2 regions of the Faecalibacterium sp. IP-1-18 genome follow, and region 1 is predicted to be linked to the other one. Evidence: riboswitches for the same ligand, from Rfam matches in the RefSeq annotation. Region 1 holds a riboswitch; the other holds the start of a gene.

Region 1 (7,240 bases):
TACTCGTGGGTCAGGCCGCTCTGTTTTTCATCTACGAACAGAACGCCAAGATTGTAAGTGCGGTTGGTTTTCAGCGCCCGGGCCGCTGCGTTGGGCAGGTACCCCATGCGGCGGGCCGCTGCACGGATGCGCTCCCGCGTGGCCGGTGCGATATCCGGCTGGTCGTTTAAAGCCTTGCTGACGGTTGCGACGGATACGCCGCATTCTTTCGCCAGATCCTTCAGGGACGGCATCTTTTAGCCTCCTTCCGAGGATAGGAGCAGCGGGATGTTTCTCGCGAGTTCCTTAATCGTTTTCGCAACCTCAATATATCGCATTCTGTACCAAAAATCAAGCGGAAACGCAAAAGTTTTAGCTCAGCTGCATCACTTTTGGCATTTTGTTCCAATACGGCCTGTAATAATTGTGCATCTCGATTCACTTTCGTTACATTTCGATTAAAACGAAAAAATTTTCGTTGCAGTTTCGTTATGGTTTTCGGTGCCGGAGGCCGTATGTATATATTACTTTTAAAATGGGGTTTCGGGTCTTTCGTTCGCCCTTTCGCCGGTGTACGCCGTGCCGAAAGTCCCAGAAAACTGCCGGGGCTTCGCAGATTATTTTAAAATTTCCGTTGAGATTTTTGCAAAAAGCTCTTGCATTTTTCGGTGGGATACGGTATGCTTAGCGTGATGAGATTGCTTCTTTCGCAGTGTCTTAATCGTTTTCGTTCATCGACACACTGCCCGCCCGACAAGGCGCAGTTTTAAGGAGGAAGCATTATGAAGTTCGGATATTTTGATGACCAGAATAAGGAATACGTCATCACCACCCCGCAGACGCCCCTGCCCTGGATCAACTACCTTGGCAGTGAGGACTTCTTCAGTCTGGTCTCCAACACAGCGGGCGGTTACAGCTTTTACCGGGACGCCCGGATGCGCCGCCTGACCCGCTACCGCTACAACAATTCCCCGCTGGACATGGACGGCCACCGGATCTACATCAAGGATGGCGAAACCGTATGGAACCCGGGCTGGCAGCCCACCAAGACCCCGCTGGACAGTTACAGCTGCCGCCACGGTCTGGGCTACACCATTCTGGAGGGCAAAAAGGACGGTGTGACCGCCCGGCAGGAGCTGTTCGTCCCCAAGGGGGATGCCTGTGAGCTGGACCGGGTGACAGTGTGCAACGGCAGCACCGTTGTCAAGGAGCTGGATCTGTTCAGCTATGTGGAGTTCTGCCTGTGGGATGCCGTGGACGACGGCTCCAACTTCCAGCGCAACTACTCCACCGGTGAGGTAGAGGTAGAGGGCAGCGTCATCTACCACAAGACCGAGTACCGCGAGCGCCGCAACCACTACGCCGTGTTCTGGGCAAACTGCCCGGTGGACAGCTTCGACACCACCCGGGATGCCTTCTGCGGCGTGTACGGCGGCCCGGCAGACCCGCAGGCCGTCCGCGCCGGGCACTGCTCCGGCAGCATTGCCCACGGCTGGGCACCGGTGGGTGCGTTGCACATTCACCTGACCCTCGCCCCCGGCGAGAGCCACAGCATCCTGTTCGGTCTGGGCTACATCGAGAACCCGCAGCAGGAGAAGTTCATTGCCCCGGGCGTCATCAACAAGACCCGCGCCCACGCCATGATGGAGCGCTACGCCACCGATGCACAGGTCGATGCCGCCCGCGCCGCCCTGCGCACCCACTGGGAGCAGCTGCTGTCCACCTACCATCTGGAATCCGGCGAGGAAAAGCTGAACCGCATGGTCAACATCTGGCACCAGTACCAGTGCATGGTCACCTTTAACATGAGCCGCTCTGCCAGCTACTACGAAAGCGGCACCGGACGCGGCATGGGCTTCCGGGACAGCTGTCAGGACCTGCTGGGCTTTGTGCACATCATCCCCTCCCGCGCCCGGGAGCGCATTCTGGATATTGCCGCCACCCAGTTTGAGGACGGCAGCGCCTACCACCAGTATCAGCCCCTGACCAAAAAGGGCAACCGGGATATCGGCACCGGCTTCAACGATGACCCGCTGTGGCTCATTGCCGGTACCGCCGCCTACCTGCGGGAGACCGGCGACTGGTCTATTCTGGAAGAACAGGTACCCTTTGATAACGACGCCACCAAGGCGCAGACTCTGATGGAGCACCTGCGCCGCAGCTTCAACTTTACCTGCACCCATCTGGGTCCCCACGGTCTGCCGCTGATCGGCCGCGCCGACTGGAATGACTGCCTGAACCTGAACTGCTTCTCCGAGCACCCGGGTGAGAGCTTCCAGATCACCGGCCCCAGCGAGGGTCCTGTGGCCGAAAGCGTTTTCATTGCCGGTATGTTCGTCAAGTACGGCCACGAATACGCCCAACTGTGCGACCATCTGAATCTGACCGAGGAGGCCGCTGCCGCCCGCAAGCACATTGATGCCGTGGAGCAGGCCACCTTGACCGCCGGTTGGGACGGCGCATGGTTCCGCCGTGCCTACGATGCTTTCGGCAAGCCCATCGGCAGCAAGGAGTGCACCGAGGGTCAGATCTTTATTGAGCCGCAGGGTATGTGCGTCATGGCGGGCATCGGCAAGGAGAGCGGACAGGCCGCGCAGGCGCTTGCCAGCGTGGAGGAGCGGCTGGACACCAAATACGGCGTGGTGCTGCTGCAGCCCGCCTATACCAGCTACCAGCTAAATCTGGGCGAGATCTCCAGCTATCCTCCGGGATACAAGGAGAACGCCGGTATCTTCTGCCACAACAACCCGTGGATCAGCTGCGCCGAGGCAACGCTCGGCCACGGTGACCGCGCCTTTGCGGTGTACCGCAAGACCTGCCCCGCCTACATCGAGGACATTTCCGAGATCCATCGCACCGAGCCCTACGTTTACAGTCAGATGGTAGCCGGTAAGGACGCCCCCACCTTTGGTGAAGCCAAAAATAGCTGGCTGACCGGCACGGCGGCATGGACCTTCTTCAACATCAGCCAGTACATTCTGGGCATCCAGCCCACCTTGGACGGCCTGAAGGTAGACCCCTGCATCCCTCACACCCTGTCCGGCTTCACCGTGACCCGCCGCTTCCGCGGTGCGGTGTACCACATCACGGTGGATAACGCCGCCGGGGTGCAGCACGGCATCAAGGCCGTTACCGTGGACGGCAAGGCCATCTCCGGCAACGTTCTGCCGCTGGCTGCCGCCGGGACTGAGGTAACGGTGCAGGTGACCATGGGTTAACCCGACTTTTTCTGCTTTTTCATATTATTCTCCTTTCTGTGACCAAAGCCGCCGCGCAGACCCCTGCACGGCGGCTTTGGTTTATAATGAAAACATTTTAACAGCTTAACGATTGAAAATGCGCTCCGCGTTCGCTCTGCGCATCTTCAGAGGAAGGATTATTTTTATTTCGCGTTTGTCGCACTCTGCGGAGTGCGACAAACGCCATTTTCACGAGAGGGGCTGCAATGGTTAAAGGGCGGTCTGAATTGCAAATGCAGTTGACCGCTACGACCCCTCCTGTGAAAAAAGCATTTCAGCCAAGCCCGCAGGCTTGGCTGAAATGCAAATTAAAATCATAATTCCGCTATCTATGCGCAGAGCAACGCGGAGCGCATTCAAAATCATTTCACCTGCCCGCGCATTCCAAATCGTCCCCTTCCCTCTTGCATTTTTTGGGAAAGAGGTGTAGAATACAGTCACAATCAAACACAGGGGAGCTCGTGCAGCGGGCTGAGAGGAAGTATAGCAAGCTTCGACCCTTTTACCTGATGCGGATAATGCCGCCGTAGGAAGTCATACCCTTTATGATTTTTTGCAGGAGGAGCCGTGCCGGGCCCCTCCTGTTTTTTTGTGCCTCTGCGGAGGTTCCGCAGCCAGCTGAGGGGGAGCGCCCTGAGCCTTGGATGAATGCAGCGATGGGAAGCCGTGTTCCGGCGTGAGAGGAAGCCAGTAAGCTTCGACCGCACCTTCCGTACCTGTTCCCGCCTTGTTGCGGGCACGGGCTGTTTTGTTGCGGGAGCGCCGGTGTTCGTCCTGCGCTGCCGCAGATGGTTGAAAAGGAGCTAATTTATTATGAAAAATCTCTCTGTCAAAAAGCTTGCCCTCGCCGGTATGTTCTGTGCCCTGTGCGTAGTGGGCAGCGTGTTCAGCTTTCCCATGTTCGGCAGCAAGTGTGCCCCGGTGCAGCACATGGTCAACGTGCTGTGCGCCGTTCTGCTGGGGCCCTGGTGGGGCGTGGGCGTAGCCTTTGTGGCTTCCCTGCTGCGCAATCTGCTGGGTCTTGGCAGCCTGATGGCTTTCCCGGGCAGTATGTTCGGCGCACTGCTGTGCGGCCTTGCATACCACAAGACCAAAAACCTGATCGCCACCGTGGTGGGTGAGGTGTTCGGCACCAGCATTCTGGGCGGCCTGTGCGCATGGCCCGTGGCCATCTTCCTGATGGGCAAGAGCGCTGCGGACATCGCTTTCTACGCCTATATCGTGCCCTTCCTCATCTCCACCGCCGTGGGTGCGGTGATCGCCGGTGCTGTGGTGTTCAGCCTGCAGCGCTCCGGCGCTCTGCGCTCCATGCAGAACAGCCTTTCCTGAGCGGAGGTGCCGGGAATGCTCAAAACCGCCTTTGAGAATCTGCGCAGCCGCAGCCCTCTCATCCACAACATCACCAACTACGTCACCGTGAACGACTGCGCCAACATGGTGCTGGCCTGCGGTGCCTCCCCCATCATGGCCGATGATGCCGCCGAGGTGGAGGAGATCACCGCCATCTGCGGCGGGCTGAACATCAACATCGGCACGCTGAACAGCCGCACCGTCACCAGTATGCTGCTGGCGGGCAAAAAGGCCAATCAGCTGGGACACCCCGTGGTGCTGGACCCGGTGGGTGCCGGTGCTTCCCGTCTGCGCACCGACACCGCCTTCCGCCTGCTGCGGGAGGTGCAGTTCACAGTGATCCGGGGCAACATCTCGGAGATCAAGACCCTTGCCTCCGGTGCAGGCACCACCAAGGGCGTGGATGCAGACGTGGCCGACAAGGTGACCGAGGAGAATCTGGACAGCGCTGTGGCCTTTGCAAAGGCTTTTGCCGCCCGCACCGGCGCGGTGGTAGCCATTACCGGCGCCATCGACATCGTAGCCGATGCACAAAAAGCCTACTGCATCCGCAACGGCAACGCCATGATGAGCAGCATCACCGGCACGGGCTGTCAGCTTTCTGCCCTGACGGCGGCCTTTGTCACCGCCAACCCCGACCACCCGCTGGAAGCTGCCGCTGCGGCGGTGTGCGCCATGGGTCTGGCGGGCGAAGTTGCCCACCAGCGGCTCACCCCGCAGGATGGCAACGCCACCTACCGCAATTACATCATTGATGCCATTTACAACATGACCCCCGAACAGCTGGAGAAAGGCGCAAACTATGAAGTGCGATAAACACACCATGCTCCTGTACGCGGTGACCGACCGCGCATGGGTGGGCGAGCAGACTTTGTATCAGCAGGTGGAAAGTGCCCTGAAGGGCGGTGCCACCTGCGTGCAGCTGCGGGAAAAGCAGCTGGGCGACGCGGATTTTTTACAGGAAGCCATCCAAATCCACGCTCTGTGCCAGCAGTACGGTGTGCCGCTGTTCATCAACGATAACGTGGAAGTGGCACTGCAGTGCCACGCCGAGGGCATCCATGTGGGGCAGGACGATATGGCCGCCGCACAGGTGCGCCAGCGCGTGGGCGAGGGCGTGATGATCGGCGTTTCTGCCCACACGGTGCAGGAAGCACTGGACGCTGTGGCGCACGGCGCGGACTACCTTGGCGTGGGTGCGGTATTTGCCACCCACACCAAGACGGACGTGAGCGAGATGCCCCGACAGACCCTGCTGGACATCTGCAACGCCGTGGATGTACCGGTGGTGGCCATTGGCGGCATCCACAAGGAGAACATCCTGCAGCTCAAGGGCACCGGCGTGGACGGTGTGGCGCTGGTAAGCGCCATCTTTGCCGCAAAGGACATCGAGGCCGAGTGCCGCGAACTGCGTGCCCTTTCGGAGCAGATCATAAAGTAAGCTATCACCCCGCGGCAAACCGGGGGCACCACCTTGGGCCGCGTTACAAAATTCATGGAGAAAACCAACATGAAAAGCGTATTTTGCGCAGGTGCCGGCATCCAGAGCGTACTGTTTTTTCTGAATGACGGCTACTTGCCTGCTGGCCGGGAGCTTTCTCCTCGGACACGAATCGGGCCATTCCATCGCCCGCCCTACTGCCTGCGGCAGCAGGGTCCCACCCCAGCGGACGGTCCTCGGAGAAACTCCCGACCGGCGGTTCGCTCCCACATCACTGCATGACCAGCACCCTGCTGTTCAGAGATAAACTGTCATTTGGAGGAACACAGCGTATGCAGACTTATACCACCCAGATGGATGCCGCCCGCAAGGGCATCATCACCCCGGAGATGGAGATCGTAGCCAAAAAGGAATACCGCACCACCGAGGAGATCCGCCAGTGGGTCGCCGAGGGCAAGGTAGCCATCCCCGCCAACAAGCACCACAAGTGCCTGAACCCCGAGGGCGTTGGCTCCATGCTGCGCACCAAGATCAACGTGAACCTTGGCGTCTCCCGCGACTGCAAGGACTACAACATTGAGATGCAGAAGGTGATGAGCGCCGTGAACATGGGCGCAGAAGCCATTATGGATCTGTCCAGCCACGGCAACACCCAGCCCTTCCGCCAGAAGCTGACCCACGAGTGCCCGGTGATGATCGGCACTGTGCCGGTGTATGATTCGGTCATCCACTACCAGCGGGATCTGGCTGAGCTGACTGCACAGGACTTCATCGATGTGGTACGCCTGCACGCAGAGGACGGCGTGGACTTTGTTACCCTGCACTGCGGCATCACCCGCAAGACCATCGAGCAGATCCGCAAGCACAAGCGCAAGATGAACATCGTGAGCCGCGGCGGCTCTCTGGTGTTTGCGTGGATGAGCATGACCGGCAACGAGAACCCCTTCTACGAGCACTTTGACGAGATCTGCGAGATCTGCGCCGAGCATGATGTGACCATCTCTCTGGGCGATGCCTGCCGTCCCGGCTGTCTGGCTGACGCCACCGATGTGTGCCAGATCGAAGAGCTGGTGCGTCTGGGCGAGCTGACCAAGCGCGCATGGGCACACAACGTGCAGGTGATGGTAGAAGGCCCCGGCCATGTGCCCCTGAATCAGGTCGCCGCCAACATGGAGGTGCAGAAGAGCATCTGCATGGGCGCACCCTTCTATGTGCTGGGACCTCTGGTCAC
Region 2 (7,240 bases), 300 kb from region 1:
ACCTTTGGCCAGAGCTATCTGGACCACATGCGTTGTCTGGAGGACGTGGGCATGCTGTCCACCACCCCTGTCAACTTCAACGGACAGGAGATTGTGCCCATCCAGTTCCTCAAGGCTCTGCTGCCGGACCCCGCCAGCCTTGGCCCCCGTACCAAAGGCAAGACCAACATCGGCTGCATCTTTACCGGCAAAAAGGACGGCAAGGATAAGACCTACTATATCTACAACGTCTGCGACCATCAGGAGTGCTACAAGGAAGTGGGCTCTCAGGCTATCAGCTACACCACCGGCGTGCCCGCCATGTGCGGTGCCCTGATGCTGCTCACCGGCAAGTGGACCACCAAGGGCGTGCACACTGTCGAGGAGTTTGATCCCGATCCGTATCTGGATGCACTGGATAAGTACGGCCTGCCCCGCTCCGAGAGCCATAACCCGGCTCTGGTGGACTGATGCGGGTGCGCGACAGCCGCCCGCCCTTTGCGGGGCTGGCAAACCTGTCCGAGGCGCAGCTGCACCGCCTGCCCACCCCCTGCTATCTGCTGGACGAAGCCCAACTGTGCCGCAACGGCGAGATCCTGCTGGGTGTGCAGCAGCGCACCGGCTGCCGCATCCTGCTGGCGCAGAAGGCTTTTTCCAACTTTAACGTCTACCCGGTGCTGGCACCCTATCTGGCAGGTACCGAGGCCAGCGGCCTGTACGAGAGCCGCTTGGGCAGGGAAGAGCTGCCGGAGAAGGAGAACCATGTGTTCTGCGCCGCCTACCGGACAGATGAGTTTGAGGAATTGCTGCAATACGCCGACCACATCGTGTTCAACTCGCCCAGCCAGCTGGCAAAGTTCGGCCCGGCGGCAAAGGCGGCGGGCAAAAGCATCGGTCTGCGCATCAACCCGGAGTGCTCCACGCAGGAGGGTCATGAAATTTACGACCCCTGCGCCCCCGGCAGCCGTCTGGGCACCACCCGTGCTCAGTGGGACGCCGCTGTGGCAGCGCACCCGGAGCTGCCCGCCCTGTTGGACGGTCTGCACTTCCATACCCTGTGCGAGCAGGACGCCGATGCGCTGGCGGTAACGCTGGCCGCAGTGGAGAAAAAGTTTGCCGACCTGCTGCCCAGAATGCAGTGGCTCAATTTCGGCGGGGGACACCACATCACCCGCCCGGGCTATGCCCTTGCTACGCTGGAAAACTGCATCCTCTCGGTGCGGCAGAAGTACGGCGTACAGGTGTATTTGGAGCCCGGCGAGGCTTGGGCGCTGAATGCAGGCTATCTGGTCACTACCGTGCTGGACACCCTGCGCAACGGGGATACCAGTCTTGCCATTCTGGATATGTCCGCAGCCTGCCACACCCCGGATGTCATCGAGATGCCCTACCGCCCGCCGCTGCTGGACGCCGGCGAGGCAGGAGAGAAGGCGCACACCGTCCGGCTGGGCGGCCCCACCTGCCTTGCGGGGGATATCATCGGGGATTACAGCTTTGACACCCCCCTTGCCGAGGGCGATAAGCTCATTTTCGGCGATATGGCCATCTACACCACCTGCAAGAACAACACCTTCAATGGGATGCCCCTGCCGCCTATCTGGCTGCTGGGCGCAGACGGCAATTGCCGGGAGCTGGTGCACTTTGGCTATCAGGACTTCAAAATGCGCTTGGGCGCACAGTAAAATAAAAAGCGTTTGTCACGGCCTGCGGGCTGCGACAAACGCTTTTTTCATGAAAGGGGACGTAAGGTGAACGGCAGATAAAACAAAAAAGCACCACACGTTTCCGTGTAGTGCTTTCATTCTGGTGGAGATTACCGGGCCGATTCTGATCACGGTGACCCTCTTGCAGTCCATGCACGGCGCTCTCCCAGCTGAGCTAAACCCTCACTCGTTTGGCGTCAACAAAAAAGCACCACACATTTCTGTGTAGTGCTTTTTGTTTCTGGTGGAGATTACCGGGATCGAACCGGTGACCTCTTGCATGCCATGCAAGCGCTCTCCCAGCTGAGCTAAACCCCCAGATGTATGCTTTGTGCCTGACGACGTGTGTAATTATACCAGCCGGAGGGACGCTTGTCAACAGTTTTTTGAAAATTTTTTGCAGCAAAAGATCCCCGCAGGGCGTGTACCCGGCGGGGATCGAAAAAGCGGGGGAGTGCTCTTTTGGGAAAAACTACGCCTTAGCGTGCCTGACGGTCAAAGATCTGCGGAGCCACACGGCACAGCAGCACAGCGGCCACCATGGTGAGCAGGGTCTCGGGCAGCATATAGCTGCCGTTGTAGGTCAGGCTGTAAGTCCATGCGGCCAGACCATCATTCAGGTTGCCCCACACCAGCACGCCGGACAAAAAGCTGCACATAAAGCGCAGGAAACCGGCGGCAAAGGTGCCCACGGCTACGCCCACGGTGCGGTTCTTGAAGGGGCGGGCGAACAGCTCGGCCAGACCCAGTGCCATAAAGGCCAGCACATAGTCCAGCAGCACCTCGCCGAGGAAGTAGAGGAAGGTGGAAGCGGGAGGAGGGTAGAAGCCCATGATCATTTGCAGGCAGGCGTTTACAAAGCCGGTGAATAGTCCCCACTTTGCACCGTGGCGGAAGGACACCAGCACAAAGGGCAGCATACTCAGCAGGGTAATGCTGCCGCCGTTGGGCATGGTGAAGAACTTGATGTTGGAAAGCACCGTGCCAATGGCGATCATCAGGGCGCATTCCACCAGAATACGGGTCTTGGAATAGGTTTTGGACATGATGAAAAGATTCCTCTCTCATAATAGTACACAAAAACAAAATGCGTCTGCTGGCAGCAGACGCATGGAGGTTTGTTGAACGTACCGGACGGTTCCGCAAACTCCCTACGCCGGCATTGCCCGGATCAGGTAAAGGGTACTCCGCGCTATGCGGATCTCAGCCTTACGGCGCCCCTGTTTTTATGTCCGCCCACAGTATACGCGCCGGGAGACAAAAAGTCAAGTCCGCAGACATAATCCGCCCCGGCGGCGCGTATGTTATACCATTGCAAAGCTGGAACGCAGGGAGGCGGGATATGAAAGCCGATCCGGAACAGCGCGCCGTGCAGCTGGGGGAGTACATTGCCGCCCACAACGCCACGGTGCGTGCAGCGGCGGCTGCGTTCGGGTGCAGCAAGTCCACCGTGCACAAGGACGTTGCCGTGCGGCTGCGCAGCATCAGCCCTGCGCTGTACGGGCAGGTGCGCGCCGTGCTGGCCCGCAACAAGGCCGAGCGCCACCTGCGGGGCGGGGCTGCCACCCGGCGCAGATACAGCCGCCGCTGAAGCCCAAAAAAGACCGCTGCACTGCGCAGCGGTCTTTTTTGCTGAGAGGGTTTTCAAGCGGCTGCTTTCATCCCCCGGTGTGAAACTGCTGCAACGCGCCTTTTTCCAGCCGGCTTACCTGCGCCTGACTGATGCCGATCTCCTGCGCCACCTCCATCTGGGTCTTACCGCGCAGATATCGCAGCTCCATGATGCGCTTTTCCCGGGGCGAAAGGGCGGCTACCGTATCGCGGAACTGCAACCCGCTGATCCAGCTTTCCTCGCTGTCCGGGTCCCGCACCTGGTCGATCACATACATGGCATCGCCGCCGTCGGTGTACACCGGCTCGTCAAGGCTGAGCGGCTCCACCACCGATTCCAGCGCGGCGGTCACCTCGCGCCGGGCAAGTCCCGCTGCGGTGGCGATCTCGTCCATGGTTGGCTCGCGCCCCAGCTGCTTTTCCAGCGTTTCCCGCGCCTGCATGGCGCGGTAGGCGGTGTCCCGCAGGGTGCGGCTTACCCGCAGGGCGTTGTTGTCCCGCAGAAACCGCCGGATCTCCCCGATGATCATGGGCACGCCGTAGGTAGAAAACCGCACCGGCTGTGCGGGGTCAAAGTTGTCGATGGCCTTGATCAGCCCGATGCACCCCACCTGAAACAGATCGTCCAGATTTTCGCCCCGCTGGGCAAACCGCTGCACTACGCTGAGCACCAGCCGTAGGTTGCCCTCCACCATCCGCGCCCGGGCGGCTTTGTCCCCGGCGTGGGCAAGGGTGAGCAGCTGCCGCTTTTCCGCCTCGGTCAGCACAGGCAGCTGCCCTGTGTTCACACCGCATAGCTCCACCTTGTTGTACATCCAAACGCCCCCGGTCTTTTAGCTTTACCGGAAGTATGGCTCTGCGCGCCGGGCGCTATGCGTGGAAAAAATTGTGCGCCCCTCCGCAAAAGAGGGGCGCATTATAGACAAAGCTGTAATTTTATGGTATGCACCAGCGGCTACTCGCTTTCAAGGCGGGCTTTCAGGGTGCGGATGATGCGCTTTTCCAGCCGGGAGATGTAACTCTGGCTGATGCCAAGGGCATCGGCGGCTTCCTTCTGGGTGCGCTCCACGCCGTCGGTAAGGCCGAAACGCAGTTCCATGATCTGCCGCTCCCGTGCCGAGAGCGCCGCTACGGCGCTGCGCAGCACCGCGCGCTCGGCGTCCTGCTCCAGCTGCTGGCTTACCGCGTTGGCATCGCTGCCAAGGATGTCCGAGAGCAGCAGCTCGTTGCCATCGCCGTCCACGTTCAAAGGCTCGTCGATGCTGGCCTCCTGCCGGCGGTTGGAGCTTTTGCGCAGGTACATCAGGATCTCGTTGCCGATGCAGCGGCTGGCGTAGGTGGCCAGCTTGATGCTGCGGGCAGGGGTGAAGGTGTTTACCGCCTTGATCAGCCCGATGGTGCCAATGCTTACCAAGTCCTCGGCGGGCACACCGCTGTTCTCGTACTTTTTGGCCAGATACACCACCAGCCGCAGGTTGTGGGTGATCAGCTCCTCGCGGGCGGCAGCGTCCCCGGCAGCCATGCGGTCAAGCAGGGCTTTTTCCTGCTCGGGGGTAAGGGGCGGGGGCAGGCTTGGCCCGCCCGCCAGATAATGCACCGCGCCGCAGTAGCGCAAACGCCCCCACAGCCGCTGCCAGACCTTGCGGAAAAACTGCAACATGGATATCCCTCCTGTGCACTATTTATTATATGTATTATAAGGAAACTGCATCAGGGAGGGCTGAACCCTCTCAGTCACGGCTTACGCCGTGCCGGCTCCCCCAAAGGGGGAGCTTTTTTGCCATGACGGAAAAAGTATCGGATGAATGATAAAAGATTACGGCAATGCTATAAGCTCTCCCTCCGGGAGAGCTGGCGCGGGAGCGCCTGAGAGGGCGGAAAACTCCTACACCCCCACCTCCTCCGCCACGTCGTCCCCCAACAGCAGCGTCCATGCGCCGGTGGGGGCGTCCGGGGCGCAAAAGGCCGCCAGCAGGCCGGGCACGCGGCGCTGCCCACGGCACAGCGCGGCGGGCACGGCGGGCAGCAGGCAATGGCCGGTAACGGCGGCGCAGGGTACAAACTGCACCCTCAGCCCCGGAGGCGGGGCAGTGCCGGAGGCAAACCAGCTGTCTAAGTAGGCGCGCAGCGGTGCGGGCAGCCGGCTGCGCAACGGCGGGTACTGCACCAGCACCACCCGCCGCCCAGCAAGGGGGTCTTGCAGGGTAAAGCCGGTGTCGTGGTAGGCCTGTACCGGCACTGTTGCCCCCGCAATTTGCAGCACAGCGGCAAAGCAGCCCCGCTGCGGGCGGCCAAACACCGCCAGCAGCCCGCGCAACAGTCCGTACACCCCGGCGCAGCAGAGCAAAAGCTGCCCCGGGCGCACCGGTAAAAGCACGCTCAGGTTGTTGGCCTGTACCCCGGGCAGCACCACCGCGCCGCACAGCAGGCCGTTCAGCGCCGCATACCATCCGCACAGCCGGGCAAAGCTGCGCGCCCCGGACACGCCGTAGCACACCGCCACCACCCCGCAGCAGCTGGCGATTTTATATAGTACCGCCAGCGGGGCGGGCCACGGAGGGGCCAGCAGGACAAGGGTGCTGACCGCAGCCGCCGCGCTGCCCGCGCACAGCCGCAGCCCGGTGCAGCTGCGCCCGCATAAAAGCCCCGCGCCCAGCAGCAGCGCGGCGGCTGCGGCAAAGTTTACCAGCAGCAATTCGTCCACAAAAACAACTGTTTTCATTGCAAAGCACCGCCTTATGGTTCTGGTAGTCTATTTTTCACAAATTTGCGAAAAAACTTGTCACACCAGAAAAACCCGCATGAACAGTGCAGTTTTGCTACAAAAGCCGGGACGATGTTTCACAGTTTTTACACTTTTTTCAAAAAAGTACTTGAACATTTCTGGAAAGTGTGGTATATTATTGCCATCCTAATAAGGATTGAGCCGGAAACACCGGTTCGAAAATATTTTTTCTATTTTTGAAGGGAGTAATTCATTATGATGATGCCTGCAAATTTCTCTGCTGTGTCTGAGAACGAGATGACCTACGTTATGGGTGGTAGCGTTGCTGACTACCTGGCACCCGCTATGGGCGCTGCTCAGTGGCAGAACTTCCACAAGAACCTGATTACCATCGTTGGTAACAAGTACGTTCAGGGCTTCCTGGACAACACCGTTGGCGCTGTGTTCAGCGGCACCTGGACCCCCGGCGACGGCCTGACCGGCTTCGGCGGCCAGTTCAGCAAGATCTGGAAGGACAACTACACCGATAATGTGACCGGTGAGTCCACTGGCGCTCAGAAGTTCGGCTACGGCGCTCTGGGCGTTGTGAACAGCATCCTGAACGTTGCTGGCAACCTGGCTGCTATCTACAACCTGGGCTTCGGCACCGCTAAGAACATCGTTGGCGAGGGCGTCTACAAAGCTTAAGTAATCAGCTTGACTGATAGGCTCATGCTTGCGTGACTGTACCCCTAGGGGTGCAGGGAACATACTAGCATAATAACACCCCCGTAGGCTTATGCCTGCGGGGGTGTTTTTTTATCCCTTAAGTCTCGCTGCGCTCGCCAGCTCCTCCAATAGGGACGCCTTTTGCACTGCCGGAAAGTTTGCTATCACCGCCCAAAGCCGTCCCCTTGGACAGACTCTCCCCGGCCGGGGAGAGATGTCGCGTTGGCGACAGAGTGGGGAGCGGGTGGCTGCGAACGAAGTGAGCAGACGGAAGGGGTGCACTCCGGGAAGTCGCTAACTGGAAAAACGAGACTGAGAGGGTTTTCCCACGTTCACACTTCTTTTACCAGTCTGTTACTTTCCGTTTTATGCGGTTTGTGGTATACTATGGTCAACATGGGTCACCATGGCAACATTGAAACAGACAGGATGTGAAATCCTCTTATGAAAGATGGTTTTTTAAAGGCGGCTGCTTTTTCGCCCGCGCTGCGGGTGGCAGACTGCACCTATAATG

The links. A riboswitch is a leader RNA that binds a small molecule or an ion and turns the genes downstream of it on or off. The one in region 1 is predicted to bind thiamine pyrophosphate.
Region 2: linked by a shared signal. The riboswitch ahead of thiT (energy-coupled thiamine transporter ThiT) and the one ahead of thiW (energy coupling factor transporter S component ThiW) in region 1 are both predicted to bind thiamine pyrophosphate.

Annotation. Positions count from the first base shown of each region.
Region 1 covers NZ_CP094472.1:2,225,295-2,232,534, forward strand. Annotated here, with positions in the region: gene MTP43_RS10610 (LacI family DNA-binding transcriptional regulator) at 1-233, opposite strand, end outside; gene MTP43_RS10615 (GH36-type glycosyl hydrolase domain-containing protein) at 762-3,197, shown strand; TPP riboswitch at 3,660-3,768, shown strand; gene thiW (energy coupling factor transporter S component ThiW) at 4,032-4,547, shown strand; gene thiM (hydroxyethylthiazole kinase) at 4,563-5,384, shown strand; gene thiE (thiamine phosphate synthase) at 5,371-6,009, shown strand; gene thiC (phosphomethylpyrimidine synthase ThiC) at 6,342-7,240, shown strand, end outside.
Region 2 covers NZ_CP094472.1:1,924,048-1,931,287, reverse strand. Annotated here, with positions in the region: gene MTP43_RS09055 (saccharopine dehydrogenase family protein) at 1-450, shown strand, start outside; gene MTP43_RS09050 (carboxynorspermidine decarboxylase) at 450-1,661, shown strand; tRNA gene MTP43_RS09045 (tRNA-Ser) at 1,784-1,867, opposite strand; tRNA gene MTP43_RS09040 (tRNA-Ala) at 1,925-2,000, opposite strand; gene thiT (energy-coupled thiamine transporter ThiT) at 2,162-2,728, opposite strand; TPP riboswitch at 2,814-2,914, opposite strand; gene MTP43_RS09030 (sporulation transcriptional regulator SpoIIID) at 3,025-3,273, shown strand; gene sigG (RNA polymerase sporulation sigma factor SigG) at 3,341-4,108, opposite strand; gene sigK (RNA polymerase sporulation sigma factor SigK) at 4,249-4,953, opposite strand; gene MTP43_RS09015 (sigma-E processing peptidase SpoIIGA) at 5,179-6,015, opposite strand; gene MTP43_RS09010 (hypothetical protein) at 6,274-6,705, shown strand; gene MTP43_RS09005 (NAD(+) synthase) at 7,171-7,240, shown strand, end outside.